2 regions of the Neobacillus sp. DZ-9 genome follow, and region 1 is predicted to be linked to the other one. Evidence: riboswitches for the same ligand, from Rfam matches in the RefSeq annotation. Region 1 holds a riboswitch; the other holds the start of a gene.
What was found. A riboswitch is a leader RNA that binds a small molecule or an ion and turns the genes downstream of it on or off. The one in region 1 is predicted to bind cyclic di-GMP.

Region 1 (6,060 bases):
ATTTTTTTAATCTTCAACAATAACTTCTTTTAAGAGCTCCTCTTCGTCACTCTTGGAGAATGAGTCCTTCGTTTCTTTGACGATATCCTTCACCTGGGGAGTTAATTCGCGCAACTCCTCAACCTTGTCCACAAGATAGGAGATATCCTCACTTACCTGCTCAAACGTAGACCGTATTTTCCCAGCGGTTTCCCCAGGATGCCGTAAAATATAGGTAACCTTACTTGAAGTTTTTGAAACGTTTTCCTTCATGATCTGTCTGGTTTGTTTATCTAATAAACTGATCGCTCCCCCTGCGAGTGCTCCCAGTAACATACCCTTCCAAAATTGATTTTTCTTCGTCATCTTAACCTTTCCTTCCTTATCTCTAATTATCATAAATCGAATTTTCAATGAAAATAATACCAAAAATACAATCTACCTTTTATTTTGCTTTATTCACGCTCCCTAAGCAAGTACGTCCGCAAACTTTATCATGAGTTTTGTATTGACATAACCTTTTTAACATGAAAAGATGGGATTAATATTTCGGAAAGGGTGACCGGAGTGAATCTATCCCAAAAGTCGGTAGAAAATGTTGAATTTATGATCGAACAGATAAAAGAGAAACTGAAGGTATTAAATCTTGGTGCGATTAAACCCTCTCACTTCGATGAGGAAATGTACGAGGAATTAAAAGAGATCTATGAAATGGTACTACGAAAGAATTCCTTTAGTCCAAATGAAATGCAGGCTCTTGTAGAAGAATTAGGAAATCTTCGAAAAAGGTAAAAAAACAGATCACGAGGATCTGTTTTTTTTATTTTCCCTGATCCGTTAAAATAATCGGACCGTCTTTGGTAATAGCAATTGTGTGTTCGTATTGAGCTGAGTTTTTACCGTCAATTGTGCGGGCGGTCCAGCCATTGTTATCCATCTTCGTTTGGTACCTGCCAACATTAACCATTGGTTCAATCGTAAACACCATTCCTTCTTTAATTCGAGGTCCTTTACCTGGCAGCCCATAATGCGGTACATCCGGTTTTTCGTGGATGACAGTTCCAATTCCGTGTCCAATAAAATCCCGAACGACTGAGAATCCTTGACTTTCAACATATTTTTGAATGGCATGTCCTATATCCCCAATTCGGTTGCCAGGAACGGACTGTTCAATCCCTTTGTACAGTGCTTCTTTTGTTACGTTTAATAAATGGTCTGTCTCCGGTGAAACTTTGCCAACTGCATAAGACCATGCAGAGTCAGCCAAAGCACCGTTATAATTAACAACCATGTCAATCGTAACAATGTCTCCCTCTTTTAGTGGCTCTTTTCTTGGAAAGCCATGGCAGATTTCGTCATTTATACTCGCACAGGTTGCATATTCGTACCCTTTATAGCCTTTTTGCTCAGGGGTAGCATTATTTTCGCTTAAAAATTGATCGACAAACTGATCAATCTCCCAAGTTGTTATACCCGGTTTAATTCGCTTCGCTATTTCTCTATGACACGCAGCCAGTATTTCTCCCGCCTTTTTCATCGCTTCAATTTCACGTTGTGACTTAAGTACAATCATGTAAGGGGCCCCTTCCTTTTTGTTTAATTTTATGTAGGTTAAGCAATATTGTTCGTAATAGAAACATACTTATGTCAAAATTATACTTTAAGACTATATAGGCAACACTATTAATATTAACTCTATCCGATTATTTTTTCAAAATTACTTATGGCCTCGGAAACTAAAACATTAATTTGCAAAGTTCATAATTTTGTCATTATCCTCCGTTCGTAATATGGTACTTACATATTCTTTTTGGTAGAATTAACATATAAACAATAATAAATAGGTGTGTGAGGCTCAATGATTGGTGACCGCGTAAAAAAATTTCGCTTAGAGAAGAAAATGTCACTATCCGAACTTGCTGAGCAGGCAGGTGTTGCAAAATCTTATTTAAGTTCACTTGAAAGAAACCTGCAAAAGAATCCTTCAATTCAGTTTCTTGAAAAGATTGCTGCTGTACTAAATCTTCCTGTGGAGCATTTAATACATGAACAAATAGATAAAACTGAGTTAGATAGTGAATGGATGAATATTGTGAAAGAAGCCATGAATTCTGGTGTATCAAAAGATCAATTTCGTGAGTTTCTTGAATTTAATAAGTGGCGGACAAACCAAAACAATAACCAATAGGATTTTTTTACCATGAAAAGAAAAAGCATTCTACAAAACATAAATTTTTTGTAGAATGCTTTTTCTTTTCCCATATGTACTCAGATGTTTTTAGTTATTAGCTTTTTTACCTGATATTGATTGAGGAATTCCCGTACTTCATCTAATGATAAACCGAGCTCTTTCGCCTCTAATATAAGCCCCATCCATTCCTCGTCGATGACATCCATTTTTCTTTCTGTAATTACCATCATTTTCCCCCCCTAAAATACATTCGTATTCCAGGTAGCCCGGCCATCATAGTAAGTAAATACCTACCTTAGATCCTCGGCTTTGCGTCCCTGTTTTTCAACAGGTTTGCCCTTTTCTGTCTTTAATGAACCTAATTCATCACCGACTTACCAATCATCACTAACATTTCTAGGTCAATATACTTAATCGTTTTCGATATGTTCATTATATATAGTCCATTTATAACAGGGTGTTAGATTTTGTCATTTTTTTATAAAATTCTAACAATTTTTTAGAACAAATAATTCCAAAATCCTACAAAATATCCTCTTTTGTTTTATTTCTAGTTGTTTTAATTGGAAAAGGGAGGAAAATACCGTCGAATTCCCCTTTTAATTTCCAAAATTACTTATTATATCTGGCTTTAATATTTGTCTAAAATGTGACAAAGAGCATATAATGAAACCAATATATAAATATACTTAATATTAATAATTTTCCAATAATAACAATTAGAGGTGATGTACCTTGACCTTTATTCATGTCTTAAACTTCTCGATTCCGATTGCATTTATGGTATTTGCAGGATATTTTCTTGACCGCATGTGTAAACCCTCAAAAACAGAAGAAAAAGCTGGCGAAGAGTAAACTGTTAACAGCTCCTCTACGACACAGCTTTTTTTATTTTGCTATTTTAAACTTGCCTGTTGATTTCCGGCCTTTTATTTAAATTTATTTTGTACCTTTAACTCGTAGTTCTTAAAAATGGAAGAATTCGTTTTCACACCTTTTTTGGACATTATCTGATTGAAACGAATCAGTTTTTCATTTAACTTTCTTTGTAGGTTTTCTTTTTCAATACTATCATCTGTTTTTTTTATTAAATCCTCTATCGTCATTAATTCTTGACGTAAATGACTTTCCTCCTGGGTATATCCTGCATTTTTCAGCAATTTATAAGCCATCCGCAGCTCCTCGGGAATTCCCGACAAATCCTCTAGCTGCATTGGTTTTCCCAATCCTGGAAGATTTTCGAACTCTCCATCTTTATATGCTTTTTTAATACGGTCTTCCGAGACAATTTGAAACATGTCCATGTTAAAGCCTCCTTTTTACCATATATGTAAGTTAATTATATCAATTTCTAAGATAAACTTTAAAGTTAACATCTTTAAGGACAAGTAATTATTTCTATTCTGTTAGGGCATGCTACATGCGTATAAGAAAGGAGTGTTGAGTTTGGCTCGTGGAGAACATTTTAACCACAAAAGAAAACACCATCCAGGTGAGTTTCCTCAGAATAGCCTAGTGGAAAAGCATGTAAAGGAAGCCATTGGCGACGAAGAATTGATTGTAACCCAGGAAGCATTTAAGAATAGAATCGAGGAAGACGGCGGCCGCGGTGATACCGCCCGTGTGCTGCCGGAACAGACAGAATAAAAAGGCGTGAGCAACTCACGCCTTTTTCCTTTAGAATGTTTGTTTTAAGCTTCTAACCATCTGGGAAAATTCAATATTTTTAAGCCACTCAGATGCCTTTTCGATATCTTTAGAAAATACTCGGTCATGAGTAATGGCAGGAACCTGTTCCCGGCCTTTTTCAAAGAGTAGCTTTGTATGTGTTGCCATTTTTTCGACTCCACGGAATTCTACAGCCTGCATGGCACAAATCAACTCAATTGCAAGGACCTTTCTAGTGTTTTGAATGATTTGATAAGCATGTCTGGATGCAATTGTTCCCATGCTGACATGATCCTCCTGATTTGCTGATGAAGGAATCGAATCCACGCTGGCAGGATGGGCAAGAGTTTTATTTTCTGAAACAAGTGAAGCGGCTACATATTGCATAATCATTGCCCCTGACTGTAAGCCTGGTTCAGGGCTTAAGAATGGCGGCAAATCATTTAATTGCGGATTGATTAAACGTTCAATCCTTCTTTCAGAAATGTTAGCTAATTCGGCAACAGCAATTTTCATAAAGTCCATGGCAAATGCAATCGGCTGACCATGGAAGTTGCCGCCAGAGATTACTTTTTCACCATCATCGAAAATTAACGGATTGTCAGTTGCCGCATTCATTTCAATTTCTAGTTTTTCTTTTACATAATCAAGAGCCTGCCAAGATGCACCATGAACTTGTGGAATACAACGAAGTGAATAAGCATCCTGAACTCTAAGCTCTCCCTGCATGGTCGTTAATAAGCTGTCACTTAAATATTGGCGGATTCTCGCAGCTGTATCAATCTGCTGTTGATAGCCCCTTGCCACATGAACTTCTTCAGCAAAAGCATCAATTATTCCATTTAATCCTTCGATTGTCATGGAAGCAATAAGCTCACTCTCATGAGCAAGCTGCTCAGCCTCAAGATATCCTACTACCCCCATTGCGGTCATTGCTTGAGTACCATTAATCAAAGCGAGGCCTTCTTTCGCTTCTAATGTAACAGGAAGGATTTCTTCCTGCTGTAGTGCTGAAAGGGAGTCCATGCGATTTCCTTTATAAAAAACTTCGCCTTCACCGATTAGTACTAAGGCAAGATGTGATAATGGAGCTAGATCACCACTTGCTCCAAGCGATCCTTGTTGCGGAATGACAGGGATAATATCCTTATTTACTAATTCAATAAGTTTTTCAATAACAAGCGGTCTGATTCCTGAGAAGCCCTTTAAAAGTGCATTTGCACGAAGAAGAACCATTGCCTTTGCAACAACTTCAGGGAAAGGCTCGCCTACACCGCAGGCATGTGAACGAATTAAGTTAAGTTGAAGATCCTGTACATGATCCTTGTCAATTAAAACATCACTAAATTTACCAAAACCGGTAGTAATTCCATAAACAACCTTAGATTCTGATACGATTCTTTCCACTGCTTCCCTGCTTTTTGCAGCAGCCTCCATGCTTTGTTCAGAAGCACGGACCTTTTGCTTGCGAAATAAAACATCCTTCATTTGCTCCAACGTTAAACTATTCCCAGTAAGTGTAATCATTTCTCCATCTCCTCTAATACTTTAGTATAATAAAGAAAGAGGCTGGACTCGTATCTGATTAGATTTTGAGTCCAGCCTCTTTTATGAACATAACGGAATATTGTATGAATTTATTGCGATGCCTCATTGTTATCATCCCATTCAAAAAAATTATAAAACTATCGTATCGATAATTATTGTATGCGAAGAAAACCCTTACTGTCAATTAAATTTTCAGAATTTTAACACGATAATACTTTAGCACAATAACAAATGAAAGGTAATAGGGATTGATAAAGGGGCCATTCATAAAGATATTCTATCTTCGTGAATGGCCCCTTTAATAGATGGTTAATCAAACTTTAACCCTTTTAATGCCTCTGCCATCGCATTATTCAATGGTTCTTCGTCTTTCTGCTGATTTTTTAGATACTTTTGTACAGTGCGCTTATCCACTTTGCCGCTAGATTCTTTTTTGCGGCGTGCTTCGAAAGCAGATAGTTTTTCACGATGTCCACATTTACATACGAAGATTTGGCCCTCGCCTTCGCCGCGAAGTTCCAGTTTTTTATGGCATTGTGGGCATCGTGCATTTGTGACTCGAGATACATTTTTACGATGACCACATTCCCGATCTTGGCACACGAGCATTTTACCTTTTTTTCCATTTACTTCAAGCATTGGTTTTCCACAGTCTGGACAATTCTTAGTAGAAA
Region 2 (6,060 bases), on a different contig from region 1:
AATCACTAACTAACTGCTGCTGGGAAATGACCTTGTTATGGTGCTTAGTTCGAAAAATGTCTGTCATCATTTGAATATATTTCCCGTCCGAATCCGGCTGAAACTCATTGGATGAAAAATATTGGTCATTTCCTTCATAGTCAATCGAATAAGTATGAAGCTTCCCTTTATTTTGATCTGCGAAGCCTTTAGCAGCAATGGCAGTAATAATACTTGAATCCAGACCTCCTGATAATAAGGTACATAAAGGTACATCGGATACAAGCTGCCTGGTCACAGCATCACTTACTAAAAAACGTACCTTTTCTGCCGTTTCCTGTGTATTATCCTTATGTTCTTCGCTTTTTACATTCCAGTAGCGCCAGATCTTTAAGCCCTTTTTAGAAAAAGTTAACGCATGTGCGGGCCTAAGTTCCTGAATTCCTTTAAACACACCTGATCCAGGTGATCTTGATGGACCTGCTCCAAAAATCTCGGCAAGCCCTTCTTGGGTTACCTCGGTTTTCATTTCCGGGTGAGCCAGGATTGCCTTAATTTCCGAAGCAAATAAAAGTCCTTTATGATGTTCCGTGAAAAATAACGGTTTTACACCTAATCTATCTCGTCCAATAAAGAGTTGTTCGTTTTTACTGTCCCAGATTGCAAAGGCGTAGATTCCATTTAGATAATTTACACACTCTTCCGCCCATTCTATATAGGCAGTTAACAGAACTTCTGTATCAGAATGACCTTTAAAGGAATATCCTTTAGTAAGGAGAATTTTGCGGATATCTTCAGTGTTATATAATTCCCCATTATAACAAATGGTGAATTTTGCGCTTTCCTTTTGTTTGGACATGGGCTGCCTGCCCCCTTCAGGGTCGACAACAATAAGACGTTTATGCCCAAAGCCTACATGTGTCTCAGTCCAGATGTTCGTTTCATCAGGGCCTCTCTTTGCCAGGGTTTTGGTCATTTTTTCAATTATATCTGTTTGGTTTCTTACGTCCATACCATAATTAATCCATCCAGTAATTCCACACATGTACGTATCTCCTTTCTGTCAATCAAACTACTGTACATCCAATTTATGGTTTATTGTATTCAGCCCATTATTTTTGGTTAATTGTCCATTATCAGAATCACATATTTGGTATACCAAAAGGGGTTTAAATATTAATACTTAATTAAAAAAATTACCTTGTTATAAAATTTCAGGAAGATGTCTAAAAAGGAAGATGAAAGCATCTGGTACGGAGGTTAATAATGAATCGACAACAACGAATGAATCTATATGATCTTCAACAAAGAGCCTATACCGAGGGAACAGTCGAACAAATTAATGATCAGTGGATATTTTTTGATGAGGAGACGGAAGAAGCTGCTATGCTAGAGGATTATCTACAGCAGGAAATTGAAGTTTTCCGGATGAATCGATGGAAAAAAGGGATTTTGTATGAATCGGGGAAAATTCGAATCGGGAAAGAAGCGACCATGCTTCGGGACCATGACTTGGTGAGAATCCGGAAGCATTTAGTTTACTCTCTTGAAAGGCTTTTAGAAGGGGTTAATGATGACGCCTTCTTCCAATTTGTTACCACTCTAAACTCGTTAAACTTTTCCATTTACGATTGTATTTATTGCTACAATCATCTCTCATTTATATCGGATGAACACCGTAAAGATGGCGTAAATTTTATGGTTTTTGATAATCAAGAGCAAATTTGCAATGTTCAGCATCATTTTTTCTACTTTGAAAAGGTCAACGACCGCTTCGAATTCACTTTAAATACCGGAAAAAGACTTATCATCGAAAAAATGATTTCATGAAACAAAAAGGCAGGGATTGTCCCAGCCTTTTTTAGTTTCCAAATTGATTGTCTCTGCTATCTGGCCTCTTGAAAGGGTAATATGTTAATAATATTATAATAAATTAATGCGGTGAACTATTAAAGAAAGTGAATAAAATAAAAAGCTGTCTTTTTAGACAGCCTTTACTTACACAAATATTATGGATTTAAAAAGGACATTGGCAGTTGAACAAAGCCTAAATATAATACTAGCAAAAATGCCACTACAAACTGAATCCAAAATGCCGAAACTCTCCTTTGGCTAGCAACTCTGCCAAGAATCATTTCAAATAAACCAATTACCCAAAGACCAGCGACTGCTTTTAACCAATACATTGGTGTAATATTTCCAACCCCATTTAATTTGGCTAGAAGCCCAATTCCTGTTGCTATAATGAGTAAGAACAATACCCTTAAAATCATTCGAACGATTTTAGCACCTTTTGCTTTTCCTCCTTTAAGTAAGGAAAGAGCCACGAAAAATAATATTAGAGCTAAAACCCATGAAGTAATATGAGCGTGAATCATTGAATTGCCTCCTTATGTATGTTCATTTCATTTATTCCGAAACTATCATACCATAGAGAGTTCCAAAAATCGAAAAAAGTATGTTCTAAATAAAGATAATTAATATGAAATTGTTACTAACTCATGTCAGAAATTTTTTTGAGTTTTTTTATTGTTATCATTGGCCCGTTTGAAACAATTGGTGGAATCATAGCAATAACATGTCCCTCATTCGGCAGCATAAAATCAATAACAGGTGAACTTTCGTCGATTTTTCTTCCGAAAGTGGTGCCAATTTTTTTTATTACGCTTAATAAATGATCGTTATTACGGAATTGAATAGGAGTTAATAATATTTTACCATTCCGTTCACAGTACACTTCGTTTGGTCCATTCACCAAAACGTCTGTAACATCCGTATCCAATAAAAGTGATTTAATTGGCCCAAATGCATGAAAAGGCGTTAGCATCTTGAGCTTTGGAGTAGATGATTGATTTCCAGAGGAAGAAATCTCTTTTTTCAATCCTCCATCGGTTTGATTACTTTGTTCTTGAATGCGTAGTAATAGACCCATTCAGTCGACCTCCTCCTTCGGTAACTGGCTGGCATAGTGCTGATGCACTTTAGCCCCTTTAGCTTTGCGTCACTGATTTTCATCAGTTTTGCCTTTATCGAGAATCAGTAAATTTATTTTCGACTGTTCTCATTATCATCATAGTAGAAATTCACCTCTTATAATATCATACTAATCTATCATTTATAACCTTAAACAATAGTCAATTTGACTCATTTTATTATTTTTTGATAAGGCTATTTTCGCAAAGATGGTTGTTTTTCGTAAAAGTTCATCAACCCGTATAACAAGATTCTTCATGGCATCTTTTCGTAAGGACATTTGGGAAAATTGCCTACCAACTTAGTAAAAGCCCTAAATTAAGCCCCAAAAGCAACATAGTTTACGAAAAGAGCCTTTGATAAAAAACTTTATTTGGGCGAATGAATCACATTACACCCGCCCAATCATAGAATGTAAAGATATTAATAAAAAAAGGGTGTTGAACATGCCAGCAATTGTTGGAGTTGCACAGGTCATAACACTTGGAAGCAGCTCTGTTTTCCATATTGGAGATGTCTATAAAATCATGCCATTTTCTGCAGCCAAAACATTCTCTGGTGCAGGTTCTTTTAATACAGGCGAAATATTAGATGTAAATAACCGATTAAGTACAACAAATACCTATGATCCAGATTCGATTGACCAGCCAATTTCCTTTAACCTGTAAGAATTGGGGGGATATTGATGAATTTTTATATTCAGCAGAATATCCAGATTAATTTTATCAAAATTGGCGGTATTACCAATTCCTCCGTTCTGCAAATAGGGAGTGCCGGAATTATTAAATCAGCAGCTTATTTATCTAATACAGGAGGATTCACCAAACCAGCACCGCCCACTATAAAACCTGGTGAAATTACAAGTGGGGTACCATCCTCACAATTATTACTGGCTCCCTCTGTGCCGCTGCAAGCACCAGTACGGTTAGGAAGTATTGAATAAGGAGTTATAGCGAGGTGATTTAATGTATCAAGATTATTACCAATATCTTCAATGGTTGCAAAAATGTATTCAGGCTCAAGAAAATCGAATCACGGCATTAGAACAAACGATTCAAATGATGCGGGATGAAATAAAAAAATTAAATGAAAAACAATCCATCCATGTCGATAAAATTGAATATAAATTCGATCAATTAAAGGTAGAAACTCTCGAAGGTACATTAAACATTGGCTTAAATCCTAATGATTTAGCGGGAATTGAGGACTTTGCTGTTCAAAATCAATCCTTAAACACTCCATTATCTCCACAATCAAAAATGCAGAGGTCCATTAAAATTGAGGAAGCTATTTATCAATATTTGGAGTTGGATTTACCACAAATAATTGAAAATACTCAAAATAAATTAGCCATCCCACCAAATGAATCCTATTTTTCCTTTATCAAAGAAGATATTTTAAAACAACTTCCTAACAGGATAGATTATCATTTAAAAAATATGAGGTCGAAAGAGAACTCTGAAAATAATCAGTTACACGACGAACAAATCATTGAATTATTAAAGCAGGAGATCCAAAACGGGGTATTTATTTTTCTAAGTAATATCCCAGAAAATGTGAAAGGAATGAAAAACGAATGATATTTGAAGTCTATAACCGGAATCTTTGTGTCGGAGACATTAAAATTACCGGCGTCTCCAGTTCCTCGTTAGTCATGGTAGGTGATACCGAGACCATCCAGTTAGCATCTGCATTTGACACACCGGCAGAATCCTTAATCATTGGACCTTTTGTTCCATTGGCGGCGGATGTGACACCTGGCTATGCTACAGCGACTATCTAGTGTTGATCACCTTAAAGTAATGATTGCATCTTTCTCCTCAATTCTTCAGCTTGGCGATTCCTGTATTATTAATGGATTTTCCCGCGCTCTTGCTGTTCAAAGGGAAGCTGAAATATTTTTTGGAAATGAGGGCAATATGTCTTCCTATAGTGTATCTACCAAACCTATTCCATTCCTGCCAATAAATGAAGCACTTTACTTTACCGCCTATAATACCAATCCTCTGATAAAAGTTCAAAACATGGATATAATCGGTTTTTCTAGTTCATCCATTTTACATGTTGGCAATACTAAAAATGTATCATTGGAGGCCAGGGTTAAACACATACGACATGAACTTCTGTTTGGCCATGAACAGGATATATGAAATACGCATATGTTATCTTATATCTTAATTAAAAAAGGATGTTTATCATGCCAGCCATTATTGGCCCAGTCCAAATTGTGAATGTCGCCGGCGGAATTGTACAATTCGGGGACACCGTCTACATTTCACCTAAATCCGGTTCCAAAACCGCAGCCGGCTCAGGGGCATTTAATACTGGTGGAATCATTATAACCAATAACGGGCTTAGTGGTACTAATGTACTTGATACCAATTTAATTGACCAGCCAATTGCGGGGAATAATTAAAAAATGACATAAACCAATACATTGGTCTATGTCATTTTTTGTATTTTAATCAAGTCTTAAAATATGAGCCCCGTCGAAGAAAAATAAATACCTCTGCGAAACCTTTCTTCGCCAAATTTGCTCAATAGCTTTTGAATAAATGTCAATTTGCAGTCTGTATCTTTTTTCAAGAATTGGTTTAGCCTGGTCAAACCCGCCTTTATATCTGTCAATAATTCCATCGGATTTATAGTCAATTAAGATTAGACCATGCTCATCTTCAAGGATGCAGTCAATAATCCCTTGGACAAACACTGATTCATTCTCGTCCTTCCAATCTGAATAAACTTCATGTGCTGGCAGTGAAAGTGTAAACGGAATTTCTCTATATATAGACTTAGCAGAAAAATATTTTTGTCCCAACTCTGTTTTAAAAAATTGACAAATTAAATTGGTGTCGATAATTCCCGCTTGCTCCTCCGTTAATAATTCATTTTGAACCATCCAGACTAGTTGATTGTGAACGGACTCATTCGTTATAGGCTTTGTCAAATCCACGTGCTGCATCACCATGTGCATGGCAGTACCGCGCTCAGCAGGACTCAATGACTTTTCCTGCATAAATTTAGGCCGTTTTAAAATTGGCTTTTTAATCCGGCGAACAAGGTCTGTACCACTTTGCTCGTCAGCAATCTCCCGCTGGCGTTTCATTT

Region 2: another riboswitch for cyclic di-GMP. It lies ahead of AC59HZ_RS05610 (ATPase, T2SS/T4P/T4SS family); the one in region 1 lies ahead of AC59HZ_RS23250 (anti-repressor SinI family protein).

The regions. Positions count from the first base shown of each region.
Region 1 is NZ_JCAIOL010000009.1:169,066-175,125, reverse strand. It holds gene AC59HZ_RS23270 (YtxH domain-containing protein) at 7-378, opposite strand; gene AC59HZ_RS23265 (DUF1128 domain-containing protein) at 547-771, shown strand; gene map (type I methionyl aminopeptidase) at 800-1,552, opposite strand; gene AC59HZ_RS23255 (helix-turn-helix domain-containing protein) at 1,838-2,167, shown strand; gene AC59HZ_RS23250 (anti-repressor SinI family protein) at 2,248-2,400, opposite strand; cyclic di-GMP riboswitch class I at 2,428-2,518, opposite strand; gene AC59HZ_RS23245 (DnaJ family domain-containing protein) at 3,100-3,474, opposite strand; gene AC59HZ_RS23240 (hypothetical protein) at 3,617-3,817, shown strand; gene hutH (histidine ammonia-lyase) at 3,848-5,365, opposite strand; gene AC59HZ_RS23230 (DNA topoisomerase III) at 5,696-6,060, opposite strand, start outside.
Region 2 is NZ_JCAIOL010000002.1:228,794-234,853, reverse strand. It holds gene asnB (asparagine synthase (glutamine-hydrolyzing)) at 1-1,024, opposite strand, end outside; gene AC59HZ_RS05620 (DUF2777 domain-containing protein) at 1,246-1,809, shown strand; gene AC59HZ_RS05615 (YisL family protein) at 1,989-2,357, opposite strand; gene AC59HZ_RS05610 (ATPase, T2SS/T4P/T4SS family) at 2,474-2,911, opposite strand; cyclic di-GMP riboswitch class I at 2,928-3,014, opposite strand; gene AC59HZ_RS05605 (spore germination protein) at 3,399-3,620, shown strand; gene AC59HZ_RS05600 (spore germination protein GerPB) at 3,638-3,895, shown strand; gene gerPC (spore germination protein GerPC) at 3,918-4,532, shown strand; gene AC59HZ_RS05590 (spore germination protein GerPD) at 4,529-4,735, shown strand; gene AC59HZ_RS05585 (spore germination protein GerPE) at 4,716-5,102, shown strand; gene AC59HZ_RS05580 (spore germination protein) at 5,150-5,368, shown strand; gene addA (helicase-exonuclease AddAB subunit AddA) at 5,414-6,060, opposite strand, start outside.